DNA from 2 places in the Pantoea sp. Lij88 genome. Region 1 is predicted to be linked to the other one. Evidence: predicted binding sites of a transcription regulator. Region 1 holds the regulator's gene; the other holds the start of a gene.
What was found. Region 1 encodes CRP, which controls carbon source genes, mostly activating them, when cyclic AMP is high. Its sites were predicted from a motif close to ATGTGANNNNNNTCACAT; they were not measured.
Positions count from the first base shown of each region.

Region 2: yrbN (protein YrbN) is a predicted target of CRP. The motif match lies at 2,321-2,338, and genes of this name have one in related genera.

Region 1 is NZ_CP118269.1:417,901-425,218, forward strand. Features, by position in the region: gene argD (bifunctional acetylornithine/succinyldiaminopimelate transaminase) at 1-10, shown strand, start outside; gene PU624_RS05770 (YccS/YhfK family putative transporter) at 12-2,087, opposite strand; gene crp (cAMP-activated global transcriptional regulator CRP) at 2,145-2,777, opposite strand; gene PU624_RS05780 (OsmC family protein) at 3,081-3,485, shown strand; gene PU624_RS05785 (phosphoribulokinase) at 4,118-4,987, opposite strand; gene PU624_RS05790 (YheU family protein) at 5,049-5,267, opposite strand; gene PU624_RS05795 (hydrolase) at 5,272-6,288, opposite strand; gene PU624_RS05800 (LysE family translocator) at 6,346-6,948, shown strand; gene PU624_RS05805 (LacI family DNA-binding transcriptional regulator) at 6,950-7,318, opposite strand, start outside.
Region 2 is NZ_CP118269.1:3,539,326-3,546,643, forward strand. Features, by position in the region: gene PU624_RS20420 (SDR family NAD(P)-dependent oxidoreductase) at 1-245, shown strand, start outside; gene PU624_RS20425 (DEAD/DEAH family ATP-dependent RNA helicase) at 301-2,241, opposite strand; gene yrbN (protein YrbN) at 2,258-2,314, opposite strand; gene nlpI (lipoprotein NlpI) at 2,420-3,304, opposite strand; gene pnp (polyribonucleotide nucleotidyltransferase) at 3,434-5,569, opposite strand; gene rpsO (30S ribosomal protein S15) at 5,880-6,149, opposite strand; gene truB (tRNA pseudouridine(55) synthase TruB) at 6,281-7,225, opposite strand; gene rbfA (30S ribosome-binding factor RbfA) at 7,225-7,318, opposite strand, start outside.

The sequences.
Region 1 (7,318 bases):
CAACGGCTGACTTAGTTTTTACGTAAGCGTCGGATCAGCCAGCGGCCATGTTGCGGTCGCTGGTTCCACGCCAGCGATGAAATGGTGTACATCACGCTCAGATGATCGAGAATGCGCCGCACATGCTGCTCCACCACCGTGATCGGTCCCTCAGTGATATTCTCCAGGTCATCCAGCAGGTTCACCTGCGAGCTTTCACCATCATATTCCAGCCGCTGCTGACACCGCTGCAGCGCGATTTCACAGGATTGCAGATAGCGTTCAGCCAGTGAGGCCGTCAGCATGGTGTGCTCGCGCGCCAGAATCGTTATCGCATTGATATGCTCGACAATAAACTGGCTGTGCGTGACCCAGAGCCGCATATCACTCAGATAGCGGGCGTTGAATGCCGGTTCCTGCATCGCCTGATTGAGTGAGTTAAACAGCGCATTGTGAGCCTGATTCACCTTCACGCGCTGATAAGCCAGTTTCTCGGGTGACTGTTCGTCGCCCAGCAACAGCCGCAGCGCATCCTGATAGGTTTCCAGCGCGTCATGGGCATTCTGCCGCAGTAAGCCGCTCTGCCACTGCGGCCACAGCCACAGCATCCCGCCAAAGGCGATCAGACAGCCCATCAGCGTATCCATCAGTCGCGGCAGCAGAAACTGCGCGCCATTCAGCGACAGCAACTGCAGCGAGTAAACCGCCGTGACCGTAAAGCCAATCATCGACCAGCCATAGAACTGGCGGGTAAAGCGATAGCTGATAAAGGTTATTGCCAGCATGATCATCAGCACCAGCGACTCCGGCACGGCCAGGCGCAGCGTGGCGGCCGCGATGACCAGACCGGCAAAGGTGCCCAGCGCCCGGTGCTGAATGCGGACACGGGTGGCGCTGTAGCCGTTCTGGCTGACGAACATAATGGTCATCAGGATCCAGTAGGGCTTAGGGATGTTGAAGAACAGCGCCAGCGCGCTGCCCAGCATCAGCATGACCGCAAAGCGACCGGCCGTGCGCAGCGCCGACGAGCGAAACGAGAGATAACTGCGCAGCGCCGGTAACAGCGGCAGACGGCGCTGGCGGTCCGCCATCAGATCGCGCTGATACAGGGGTTTCTGGGTGCGCAGGACCCGCGCAATGCGGTTGAAGTGGTAAAGGCAGAAGTTACCTACCGGATTGTCGGGATGCTGATGGGCGATCTTCTCCAGCGCGCCGAGCTGTTTATCCATCGCAAAGCGATCGGGTAGCTGGTGATAAAGGATGTTATCCGCCAGCACCCGCAGCCGGGCCGAGATGGTTTTGGCATTCCAGCGGATGACCGCTTCGGCATGGCTCTGTTCGACCAGCTTCTGCACCTCTTCCGGCCGATGCAGGCTGACTGAGATGTGCTCCTGCAGATCCAGCGCCACCTGAAAGGCGCGCGTCAGCCGCTTATGGCTGTGATCGCGGCTGGCCGACAGCATGTGCATCTGCTGATAACAGGTGTTGATCAGATCGACCACTTTCTGCTGACGCGCCAGCAGCGGCGGCAGGGCCTTTTCCGGATCGGTGAGCTGAGTCAGCAGGGTATATTTAGCGTCGCAGTAGTTAGCCAGCTCGCGGTAGATGAGGCTGAGGCTCTCGCGCATCGGCTGCTCTTTCCACAGCCAGAACCAGAACCAGTTAAACACCCCATACCAGAGCGTGCCGCCGATATAGAGCAGCGGGGTGACATAGATGGGCATGCGGCCAATCAGGCTGAGGGTAAAGATAGCGGCGATAAGGGTGCCGGGCAGCAGGCGGCCATGCAGCGGACTGATTTCACCGGTGACGCCGAGCAGCAGGGGCATGGCGAAGAGGATCAGCGGCAGTGGGATAGCATGCAGGGTGAGCCACTGAATGAGAAAGCTGCCGAGGGCAAACAGGCTGCCGCCAACAATGAGACGTTTGAAGAAGCGTTTATGCGGGGTATCCAGACCGGCGATGTTGCAGCAGGCGGGCACTAAGGAGAACAGCAGACCTTTTTGCAGGTCGCCAGCCAGCCAGCCCAGCGCCACCGGCAGACAGAGCACCAGCGTTTGCCGCAAGGCGTAGTTAACTTCAGGATGGTAAATGATTCGACGCCACATCGGCCCAACACAAACAATAACGGCGTGATGTTGCCATCACGCCGTGGGTGACAGGAATTAACGGGTGCCGTAAACGACGATGGTTTTGCCGTGTGCGGAGATCAGGTTCTGATCTTCCAGCATCTTCAAAATACGGCCCACGGTTTCGCGTGAACAACCAACAATCTGGCCAATTTCCTGACGAGTGATTTTAATTTGCATGCCGTCGGGATGCGTCATGGCATCTGGCTGTTTCGCCAGGTTGAGCAGGGTCTGTGCAATGCGCCCGGTGACGTCGAGGAAAGCGAGGTTACCCACTTTTTCAGACGTGACCTGCAGGCGACGCGCCATCTGCGATGAGAGTCGCATCAGGATGTCGGGGTTAACCTGGATCAGCTGACGGAATTTCTTGTAAGAAATCTCCGCCACTTCGCACGCGCTTTTCGCACGTACCCAGGCGCTGCGCTCCTGGCCTTCTTCGAAGAGGCCAAGCTCACCAATGAAATCGCCCTGATTCAGGTAGGAAAGAATCATCTCTTTGCCTTCTTCATCTTTAATCAGAACCGCGACGGAACCTTTCACGATGTAGTAAAGCGTTTCAGCTTTTTCACCTTGGTGAATCAGCGTACTTTTGGATGGATACTTGTGAATATGGCAATGGGACAGGAACCATTCGAGTGTAGGGTCTGTTTGCGGTTTGCCGAGAACCATTCGCTATTATCCTCTGTTGTAATCGTGCCCAAAATACAGGGGGCAGTTTTCCCTGTCAGGCGGTGAAAGCTTCAAGCGTTTCCATTTCAGGAAATCATTCGGGCCGCATCAGGCGCAGTGCGCATCATCCTTCCCGGCTTCGTCATCGGGTGACGAAAAATATTTTCAGCACTGTTTGTAGCACAGCTTTTGCCGACTGTCTTCTGTTGTCTCGCTTCAGCTACAGGCGGATTTCTCTGGATTGCTGTTTACCAGGCGAAAGCGTACTCTGGCGACAAAACAGCGTATTCCGGAGCAAAAATCATGCAGGCAAGAGTGAAATGGGTAGAAGGGCTGACATTCCTCGGAGAATCCTCATCCGGCCACCAGATACTGATGGATGGCAATTCGGGTGATAAAGCGCCCAGCCCAATGGAGATGGTGCTGATGGCGGCCGGTGGATGCAGCGCGATTGATGTGGTTTCAATTCTGCAAAAAGGCCGCAATGATGTGGCTGATTGTGAAGTAAAACTGACCTCAGAACGTCGTGAAGAGGCGCCGCGAATCTTTACGCACATCAACCTGCATTTTATCGTGAGTGGTAAAGCGCTCCAGGATAAAGCGGTCTCACGCGCCGTGGATCTTTCTGCTGAAAAATATTGCTCGGTGGCCATCATGCTGGGTAAAGGTGTGACGATGACGCATAGCTATGAAGTGGTTGAGCTGTAATGGCCGCAGGGATCATCGCAGACCTGTTAACTTCACTTCTAGTGTCTGATGCAGGTTGCTTTAAGACTGTGCCTGCGCAGAGAACCGGGTCAGATCGGAAAGACACAAAAACCGCCATCCATGGCATGCTCGGCCCGCGCGATTACGCACCTCATCCCTGAGGTGCGCCCGTTGCCGGGCCAACGCGTTGCGTTGTTCAAAAACGCTCCCGGCGTTTTTGTCCCAGGCGCGGGACGCTTTCCTCTTCTGACCCGGTTCCCTGCGTGTTGAGCTTATCTGTTGCTGTCAGATTCTTTGTATGCAGGTTTTGTTTGTAGCGGCCTTACTGAAACCGGATGCGGTTGCCGGACGTGAAGCGAAGGGAGCATACGCCTGTAGCAAAGCATAGCGGGCCAGGGACAAAAACGCCGGGAGCGTTTTTGAACAACGCAACGCGTTGGCCCGGTACGGGCGCACCTCAGGGATGAGGTGCGTAATCGCCCGCGCTGAGCCTGCCAGGGATGGCGGTTTTGCGTCTTTGCGAAAGGCGTATGCTCCCTGCAGCCTGCTCAGCAGTAAGCCTTTATCCGCAGAAAAGCCGGTTTTAAATTTTGCGAAAGGCATCTGCTATCTGAGGGTTTTTTGCTGACCTCTTACTCTATCCGTTTACCTTCCATCAGCCGTTTTACCAGCGGGCCCATGATCAACTCCATCGCCAGACCCATTTTGCCGCCGGGCACGACGAGCGTATTAATGTGCGAGATAAACGATCCCTGCAGCATCGCCAGCAGATAGGGGAAGTCGATATCTTCCAGCGCCTGAAAGTGAATCACTACAAAGCTCTCATCCAGTGACGGAATGGCGCGGGCCGCGAACGGGTTTGAGGTGTCGACGGTCGGGACGCGCTGAAAGTTAAGGTGTGTGCGTGAGAACTGTGGCGTGATGAAGTTGATGTAATCCTCCATCGAGCGCACGACGGAATCCATCACCGCTTCGCGTGAATGACCGCGCTCGCCGGTGTCGCGCACCAGCTTCTGAATCCACTCCAGGTTAACAATCGGCACCACGCCAACCAGCAGATCGACCTGTTCCGCGACGTTGTGCTGCGCCGTCACCACGCCGCCGTGCAGTCCTTCATAAAAAAGAATGTCGGTGTTCTGCGGCAGTGGCTGCCAGGGCGTAAAGGTGCCGGGCACCTGATTCCACGGCACCGCTTCATCGTAGGTGTGCAGATATTTACGCGACTGCCCCTGTCCGCTTTGACCATACTCTTTAAAGCTCTGCTCCAGCAGACCAAAGTCATTGGCTTCCGGGCCGAAATAGCTGACATGACGTCCTAAATCGCGCGCCTTACGAATCGCCATATCCATTTCAGGGCGGGTAAAACGGTGAAAACTGTCACCTTCCAGCTCGGCCGCATGGAGATCGAGCTGCTGAAAGATTTTGCGAAACGCGAGGCTGGTGGTGGTGGTTCCTGCGCCGCTGGAACCGGTCACCGCGATAATGGGATGACGTGCAGACATAGAAAAGCTCCCTGTGAGGTCGGGCGATGAGCATTGTTATCATGAAATGGTGCCGGGTGCATCAGCCACGAAATTCTTTGCGCGGCATGATATTGACCGATTCATGCAGTTCCGACCACACCAGCACGACTTCGCCGGTTTCCAGCTGACGTCGCACATCAGCCACCTTGTCCAGCAGGCTGCGTTCCTGCTCGCCGTAGTCTGTGCCTTCGCGCAGCACAAAGGTTTCAATCAGATTTTCAAGGGTCTCAGGTGAGACCTGTTGCCAGGGAATAATCACGAGATCAGTTATCCAGAAAAGGGGCGATCCACTGCGGGATGCGCTGTTCCAGCCACATTTCAGGCTGGCGTAACGTCCCGCCGACAAAACCTACGTGGCCGCCGTGGGGTGTCAGTTGATAAGTAATAGTGGCAGATAATTGGCTGCTGTGCGGGATCACCTCATCACTCATAAAGGGATCGTCTTTCGCGTGGATGATCAGCAGCGGTTTCTCTGCGTGCTTCAGCCAGGGCATGGCGCTGGCGCGATGATAGTAATCGGCCGCATCGACAAAACCGTGGGCGCGGGCCGTAATCGCATCATCAAAATCGCGCAGTCGCCGCAGCACTTTGAGCTGCGCCAGATTGACCGGCAGCGTGTCCGGCCAGGCGTGCAGTTTGCGGCGGGCGTTTTTCTTGAGCTGCGCCAGCAGGTAGTACTGATAGAAGCGCGAGAAGCCGCGTTCCAGTTTGACGCTGCACGGTTCCAGCAGCAGCGGGGCGGAGACAATCACGGCCGCATCGACCTCAGCGGCTACGCCTTGCTGACCCAGCAGACAGCCCAGCATGTTGCCACCCAGCGAAAAACCAACGGCAGCGGTGGGCACGTGGCCCCAGCGGGTGCGCAGCCAGTGCAGGAAGAAACGGGCATCTTCGGTTTCGCCGGAGTGATAGATGCGATTGAGCCGGTTAGGCTCGCCGCTGCAGCCGCGAAAATGCATCACCACGGCCAGCCAGCCGCGCGCGCGGCAGATGTCCATCAGGCCATGAATATAGGGGCTGTGAAAGCTGCCCTCCAGGCCATGAAATAGCACGACGCGCGGTTTATGCTGCGCCCGCTGGGGATCTTCGCTCCAGGCGAGATCGACGAAGTCGCCATCCGGCAGATCGAGGCGCTGCCAGTGAGGATCGAACGCGCTGTGGCGACGTAACAGGCGTGGCAGCATCGTCTGCAGATGCGCGTTACGCAGACTGTGAGGTGGCGTGAAGTGCTCGTTTTCCGGTCCGGTAAATTTCATGTGGTAAAAGCTTGTCTGTTCCATATCACACTGTTAGCTTCGATGAGTTTTTTCTTGCAGGGTAAGGAGTACCCGATTGCCATGGAACTGAGTCTTTTCTTATCAATGTTGGGATTTCTTTGGGTCGCGGCCATTACGCCGGGTCCCAATAATATGTTACTCACCGCCTCGGGCGCTAATTTTGGCTTTCTGCGCACCCTTCCGCTGATGATCGGCATCATGATCGGCATGCAGGTGATGCTGCTGATGGTGGCCTTTGGCGTTGGCGGTCTGATTCTGCTCTATCCTTCGCTGCATCTGGTGCTGAAAATCGCCGGTAGTCTCTATCTGCTCTGGCTGGCGTGGAAGATAGCGACGTCCAGCTATGAAAAGCTGGAAACGGATCAGGCGCCGGATGCGCCAATGCCGTTCTGGCAGGGTGGGCTGTTGCAGCTGATCAATCCCAAGGCCTGGCTGATGGCGCTGGGCGCGGTCGCCAGCTTTAGCCTGGCGGGTGATGCGTATCGCCATTCGGTGATGGCGATAAGCGTCGGCATGTTTCTGGTTAATCTGGTGTCGGGCGTGATCTGGATGGGATTTGGCGCGATGATCGGCCGTATTCTGCGCAGCCGCCGCGCCTGGAAAATCTTTAACCTCGCCATGGGGCTGCTGACCGCCGCCTGCGTGCTGCTAATCTGGCACTGAGTCAGCTGGATGCGCGTTCAACGCGCGTCCAGGGCAGCACCTCACGAATCACCGGCGCGTTCGGGTTACGGATCTTCTGCAGCAGTAGCTGCACGCTGCGCGCGCCCAGCTGATTCATCGGCTGTTCAATAGTGGTGAGCGGCGGATTCAGGCTGCGGGTAAACGGCACGCCATCAAATCCGACTACCGCCAGATCTTCCGGGACGCGCAGACCCGCTTCCAGCGCCGCATGTACCACGCCCACCGCCAGCACATCTGAAACCGCAAACACCGCATCCGGCGGTTCCGGCAGCGCCATCAACTCCCTCAGCCCCTGGCTGCCCGCCTCAGGAGAGATTTCGTAAGTATAGGAGACGCCGGACCACGCATA
Region 2 (7,318 bases), 820 kb from region 1:
GACTGGCGCGCGAACTGGGCGCCAGGAATATCCGGGTTAACGCCCTGGCACCCGGAATGATCCTGACCGAGGGATTACTGGCTGCGAAAAAGATGAGCCCGCAGCTCAAAGCGCAACTGCTGGCGGCGACACCGCTCGGGCGTTTTGGTCTGCCGGAGGATGTGGCGCAGGTTGCGCTGTTTCTGGCCTCTGAGGAGTCCGCTTATGTCAGCGGCGAGCGCGTCATGATCAGCGGCGGTGCCTGACAGGCATAAAAAAAGGGAAGCCAGTGGCTTCCCTTTTTGTTACGACGTTAAGTCGTTATGCATCACGACGACGTGGAGAGGCGGTAGCGCCTTCTTCACGACGTGGACCACGGCTGCCTTCACGGTTGAAAGTACGTCCACCGCCTTCACGACCACCTTCACGGCGTTCAGAAGAGAAGCGACGACCACCTTCACGGTTGGCTGCACCTGGACCACCAGCACCTGGACCGCTGCGACGCTCACCGCCAGCACCGGCCGGACGACGATCACCACGGCCTTCGTTTGGCTGTGCATCACCCAGCAGCTGCATATTCATCGGTTTGTTCAGAATACGCGTACGGGTGAAGTGCTGCAGCACATCGCCTGGCATGCCTTTCGGCAGCTCGATGGTTGAATGCGTACCGAACAGCTTGATGTTACCGATGTAACGGCTGCTGATGTCGCCTTCGTTAGCGATAGCGCCAACGATGTGACGAACTTCAACACCATCATCGCGGCCTACTTCAATGCGGTACAGCTGCATTTCGCCAACGTCACGACGTTCGCGACGTGGACGATCGCCATCACGGCTTTCACGGTTTTCGCGCGGAGCACGAGAATCGCCACGCGCTTCACGGCTGTCACGACGGCCATCACGCTCGTCACGATCGCGGTATTCGCGGCGTGCAGGACGTGGTGCTTCTGGTGGCAGAATCAGAGGACGTTCGCCCTGTGCCATCTTCAGCAGTGCGGCTGCCAGTGTTTCCAGATCCATTTCGTCTTCTGGCTGCATTTTAGCCAGCAGAGCACGGTACTGATCCAGATCGCTGCTTTCCAGCTGCTGCTGAACTTTAGCAGCAAACTTCGCCAGACGACGCTCACCCAGCAGTTCTGCGTTAGGCAGTTCTACTTCAGGAATAGTCAGCTTCATTGTACGTTCGATATTGCGCAGCAGACGACGCTCGCGGTTCTCAACGAACAGCAGCGCGCGACCAGCACGACCAGCACGACCGGTACGGCCGATACGGTGAACGTAAGATTCAGCATCCATCGGGATGTCGTAGTTCACCACCAGGCTGATACGTTCAACGTCCAGGCCACGGGCCGCAACGTCGGTTGCAATCAGGATGTCGAGACGACCATCTTTCAGGCGCTCCAGCGTCTGCTCACGCAGTGCCTGGTTCATATCACCGTTCAGCGCGGCGCTGTTATAGCCACTACGCTCCAGCGCTTCAGCCACTTCCAGCGTTGCGTTTTTAGTACGCACGAAGATGATGGCAGCATCAAAGTCTTCAGATTCCAGGAAGCGAACCAGTGCGTCTGTTTTACGACCGTAAGCGGTCCAGTAGCTCTGGCTGATGTCAGGGCGCGTCGTCATGCTTGACTGGATACGCACTTCCTGTGGATCTTTCATGAAACGTTTGGTGATACGACGAATCGCTTCCGGCATGGTTGCAGAGAACAGCGCAGTCTGATGACCGGCTGGGATCTGAGCCATGATCGTTTCAACGTCTTCGATGAAGCCCATACGCAGCATTTCATCAGCTTCATCCAGCACCAGGCCGCGCAGGTTAGACAGTTCTAACGTGCCGCGTTTCAGGTGGTCAAGCAGACGACCAGGGGTACCCACAACAACCTGTGGTCCCTGACGCAGTGCACGCAGCTGCACGTCATAACGCTGGCCGCCGTAAAGGGCAACCACGTTCAGGCCGCGCATATGCTTAGCGAATTCAGTAATTGCTTCAGCAACCTGTACCGCCAGTTCGCGGGTTGGCGCCAGCACCAGGATCTGAGGTGCTTTAACAGTTGGGTCAATGTTGTTTAACAGCGGCAGAGAGAAAGCCGCAGTTTTACCACTCCCGGTCTGCGCCATGCCTAACACGTCACGGCCCGCCAGCAGGTGAGGAATACACTCAGCCTGGATTGGGGATGGCTTTACGTAGCCCATGCCATTCAGTGATTCAAGGATGTCGGCGTTCAGGCCAAGGTCAGCAAAAGTGGTTTGGATATCAGTCATGTAGTACACGTGCCTCTTAGATTGCGGCGGCCAGTCTACATAACTCGTCGTGAAAACTTTCAGTCATTTTCATCAAAAAGTGTGAACCGGCTCAAATTAGAAGTTTTGACGAACAGAAAAGCCTTCATCCTTTAAGATGATGACTTAACAGGTTTTACAGGCAAATTAAGTTCGTCAGCTATTGCTGGTCAGATTCTGATAAATCGTCTTGTGCCTGGCCGAGTTGCGCCAGTTCCAACAATGCGTATCGGTGTTCAACAAAGTTATTGACGTTGTTGGCCACCGCCAGTTTGAACAACGCTTTCGCGTCGTCCTTCTCCCCCAGACTTAGGTAGTACTTACCTAAATAGAAGTTGGTTTCACTGAGATGTTCAGCGAGCGAGGTGTTATCCGTTGCGTCCGCCTTGAGACTTTCCATCAACGTTTTCTCGTTGATATCTCCAAGGTAGAACTCGACAATATTCCATCCCCATTGGTCTCTGACCGCTTTGTCGTGACGCTGTTGAAGCGCGACTTTTGCCTTGTCGACATCCATCTCACGTTCAACGAGATAGAGCCACAGACTGCGGAAAGGATCGTTAGGATCGTCTTGATAAAACGCCAGCAGATCATCTTGCGCTAACTTGTATCGACCGCCGTAATAGAGGGCGATACCACGGTTTAAATGCGCATAGTTGTAAGTTGGATCAAGCTCAAGTACAGAATCAAACGCTTCATAGGCGGCATCAAAGTTGCCCGCCTGCGTTAAATATATGCCTAAGTAGTTAAACACTTCGGGCATATCTGGTCTTATAGACAGCGCTTGCGAAAAATCGTTCCGCGCTAATGCCCGCAGACCTAAACTATCATACAACACTCCGCGCTCATATAACAGCTGTGCGCGTTCATCATCGGTGAGAGCGCGACTGGCAAGAATTTGTTCCATGCGCGCCAGTATCACTTCCTGCTGCAGTGTGGGCTGTAAAGGCACTGCAAGAACTTCGTTCTTACGCCAATTGGAGTTGCTGCATCCTGCCAGCGTCAAAGCTGTCGCAACAAAACACCAGCGCAGAAAAGGCTTCATTTCCCACTCCCGAATACAAACATTGGGATAACCATCCTGTCATCCGCCTGCTGTGCACAAGGATTCCCGCCCTCGCGATGATACAAACGCCCCTCTCTGCCAGGCAAAGAGGGGCAAATCAGCAACGTCTTACTCAGCTTCAGGCGTAATCACCGCGGCAGCTTCTTCAGTCTGCGGCTTAGATTCTGTCGCTTCTTTGATGCTCAGACGTACGCGGCCCTGGCGATCAACTTCCATCACCTTAACCGGCACTTCCTGACCCATCTGCAGATAGTCAGTCACTTTCTCAACGCGCTTATCAGCGATTTGTGAAATGTGAACCAGACCTTCTTTACCACCGCCGATAGCGACGAAGGCGCCGAAGTCAACGATACGGGTCACTTTACCACTGTAAACGCGGCCCACTTCGATCTCTGCGGTAATCTCTTCGATACGACGAATCGCTTCTTTCGCTTTCAGACCATCGGTCGCGGCGATTTTCACGGTGCCATCATCTTCGATTTCAATCGTTGTGCCGGTCTCTTCGGTCAGTGCACGAATCACTGAGCCGCCTTTACCAATCACATCTTTGATCTTGTCAGAGCTGATTTTGATGGTGTAGATGCGTGGAGCGAATTCAGAAATCTCGGTACGCGGTGTGCTGATAGCCTGTTCCATGACGCCCAGAATGTGCAGACGCGCACCCTTGGCCTGGTTCAGTGCTTCCTGCATGATTTCACGCGTGATGCCTTCGATTTTGATGTCCATCTGCAGCGCGGTGATACCTTCACGGCTACCGGCTACTTTGAAGTCCATGTCGCCCAGGTGATCTTCATCGCCCAGGATGTCAGACAGAACAACAAACTTCTCATCTTCTTTGACCAGGCCCATCGCGATACCAGCAACGGCAGCTTTGATTGGCACACCCGCATCCATCAGCGCCAGTGAGGCACCACAGACAGAGGCCATTGAAGAAGAGCCGTTAGATTCGGTGATTTCAGAAACAACACGGATGGTGTAAGGGAAATCTTCCGCTTTTGGCATTACCGCTAACACACCGCGCTTCGCCAGACGACCGTGACCAATCTCACGACGCTTCGGCGAACCTACCATGCCGGTTTCGCCGACAGAGTATGGAGGGAAGTTGTAATGGAACAGGAAGCTGTCGGTACGTTCGCCCATCAGCTCATCCAGGTTCTGCGCATCGCGGGTAGTACCCAGCGTTGCCGTAACCAGTGCCTGCGTCTCACCACGGGTAAACAGTGATGAACCATGGGTACGTGGCAGTACGCCGGTACGCACGTCCAGACCGCGGATCATGTCTTTTTCACGGCCATCGATACGTGGCTCGCCATTCAGAATGCGGGTACGCACGACAGTCTTTTCAAGGCTGTGCACGATGTCGCCGATTTCTGAACCATCCAGCGTTTCATCTTCAGCCAGCAGCGCAGCAATGGTTTCGTCTTTGATGACGCCAACCTGCGTGTAACGCTCCTGCTTGTCAGTGATGCGGTACGCATCGCTGATGCGCGCTTCTGCCAGGGCAGCAACACGTGAAATCAGTGCGGTATTGGCGGCTTCTGGCTGCCAGTCCCAGCGTGGTTTGCCAGCTTCAGCAACCAGGGCATTGATGTTTTCGATAACAATCTGCTGCTGGTCATGACCGAAGACCACGGCGCCCAGCATCTGCTCTTCTGACAGGATCTCAGCTTCAGATTCAACCATCAGAACGGCATTCTGCGTACCGGCAACAACCAGATCCAGACGAGACTGTTTCAGCTCATCTGCGGTTGGGTTCAGAACGTATTGATCGTTGATGTAACCCACGCGTGCAGAGCCAATCGGGCCATTGAACGGCAGACCAGAAAGTGCCAGCGCAGCAGAGGCACCAATCATTGCAACGATGTCAGGGTGAACCTGTGGGTTTACAGACACCACGGTTGCAATAACCTGTACTTCGTTAACAAAACCTTCCGGGAACAGCGGACGAATCGGGCGGTCAATCAGACGCGAAATCAGGGTTTCGCCTTCGCTTGGACGGCCTTCACGACGGAAGAAGCTGCCTGGGATACGACCAGCAGCGTAAGTACGCTCCTGATAGTTCACGGTCAGTGGGAAGAAGTCCTGACCTGGTTTAGATTTTTTCTGACCTACAACAGTGACGAACACTGCAGTATCGTCCATGCTCACCATCACAGCGGCTGTCGCCTGGCGAGCCATCATGCCGGTTTCCAGCGTGACGGTATGTTGACCATATTGGAATTTGCGTACGATCGGATTCAGCAAAATCAAAGTCCTTAACTTCGGGGCATGGCTATCTGTAGCCCGCCATTGATTACCAATCTTCAGCTGCATCCTCGCGACTAATGACAACCCTCGACCGCCCCTGCGGTAAAGCCTCTCATTAGCCGCGCGAAATTCTGCAAACTAAAGATCACACTAAGCAACAATACATCAGTTTGGACCGGATTGCTGCCGATTGCTCGAAAAAAGGGGCCATAAAGGCCCCCTCTTCACGAAACTCGCACAAATCTGATCGTAAGCTGCACACAGTGCAAAAGCTCGCATAATGCCCCGACGATCAGATTCTTCAGACTTAGCGACGCAGACCGAGACTTTCGATCAGGCTGCTGTAGCGTGCAACGTCTTTACGCTTCAGGTAGTCCAGCAGCTTACGACGCTGAGATACCATGCGCAGCAGACCGCGGCGGCTGTGGTGGTCTTTTTTGTGCTCAGAGAAGTGACCCTGCAGATGGGTAATCTGCGCGGTCAACAGGGCAACCTGAACTTCAGTTGAACCGCTGTCGTTAGCACCACGGCCATATTTAGCAACGATCTCTGCTTTAGCTTCTACGCTTAGAGACATAATAAACTCCAGTAATAAATGAATGTATGGGTGCCGATCTCTAATTCAGCATCCCGCTTTAAAGCCGCGCTATTCTACTCTGCGCCCGATAGCAACGCAAATGCCCCATCAGCGAAAAGTGAATGCCCGGCTTAATCCTGATACTCAACCACTAAGCGACGTGGCGCAAGACGGCCATCATCAGCGATTTCTGCCATACCGATAAATTTACGCGCTTCGCCTTCCGATACCCTGACCAGTCCCTGCGCAGGCGCATTGCTGGCCTGTACTGGCTGTCCCTGACGGAAAAAATCTGCCATGACAGTCGGGATATTTACTTCAGGGAAATCTGAGGCGGGGCTGTCCATCGGCAACAACAGCGGATCGAGCTGTGTCTCCAGAGGAATACCGGCTTCTGTGGCTTCCGCTAGCAGGGTGTTGAGCTGTTCCAGCGTCACCATCCTTTCATACGGATAACGGGCAACCTGAACGCGACGCAGCATGATGACATGCGCTCCGCATCCCAGTTTTTCGCCCAGGTCATCGATGATGGTGCGGATATAGGTGCCTTTGGAGCAGTGAATTTCCAGCTCCAGCTCATCATCCTGCCAGCGAATAAACTGCAGCTCATAGACAGTGACAGGGCGTGGTTCACGCTCAATCACAATGCCCTGACGCGCATATTCATACAGCGGACGCCCCTGATGCTTCAGCGCCGAAAACATCGATGGCACCTGCAACGTTTCGCCGCGGAAGCTCTCCAGGGCGCTGTCCAGATCGGCCTGACTGAAGCTAACGGGACGCGTCTGCACGATGTTGCCATCGGCGTCTGACGTGTCCGTACGCTCACCCAGCCGGGCAATCACACGGTAGCGTTTGTCGGAATCCAGCAGATACTGCGAAAACTTGGTCGCTTCACCCAGGCAAATCGGCAGCATGCCGGTCGCCAGAGGATCAAGCGCGCCGGTGTGTCCTGCGCGATTGGCGTTAAAGATACGCTTCACTTTCTGCAGGACATCATTCGACGAGACGCCTTGTGGCTTATCCAGCAACAATACGCCATGGACGTCGCGACCGCGACGACGCGGACGACTCATTACGCCTCCTCGTCATCGCCAGTGGCATCCGGGCCACGGCGCTCAGCATCGTTCTTCACAACGCTGGTGACGAGATTGGACATGCGCATCCCT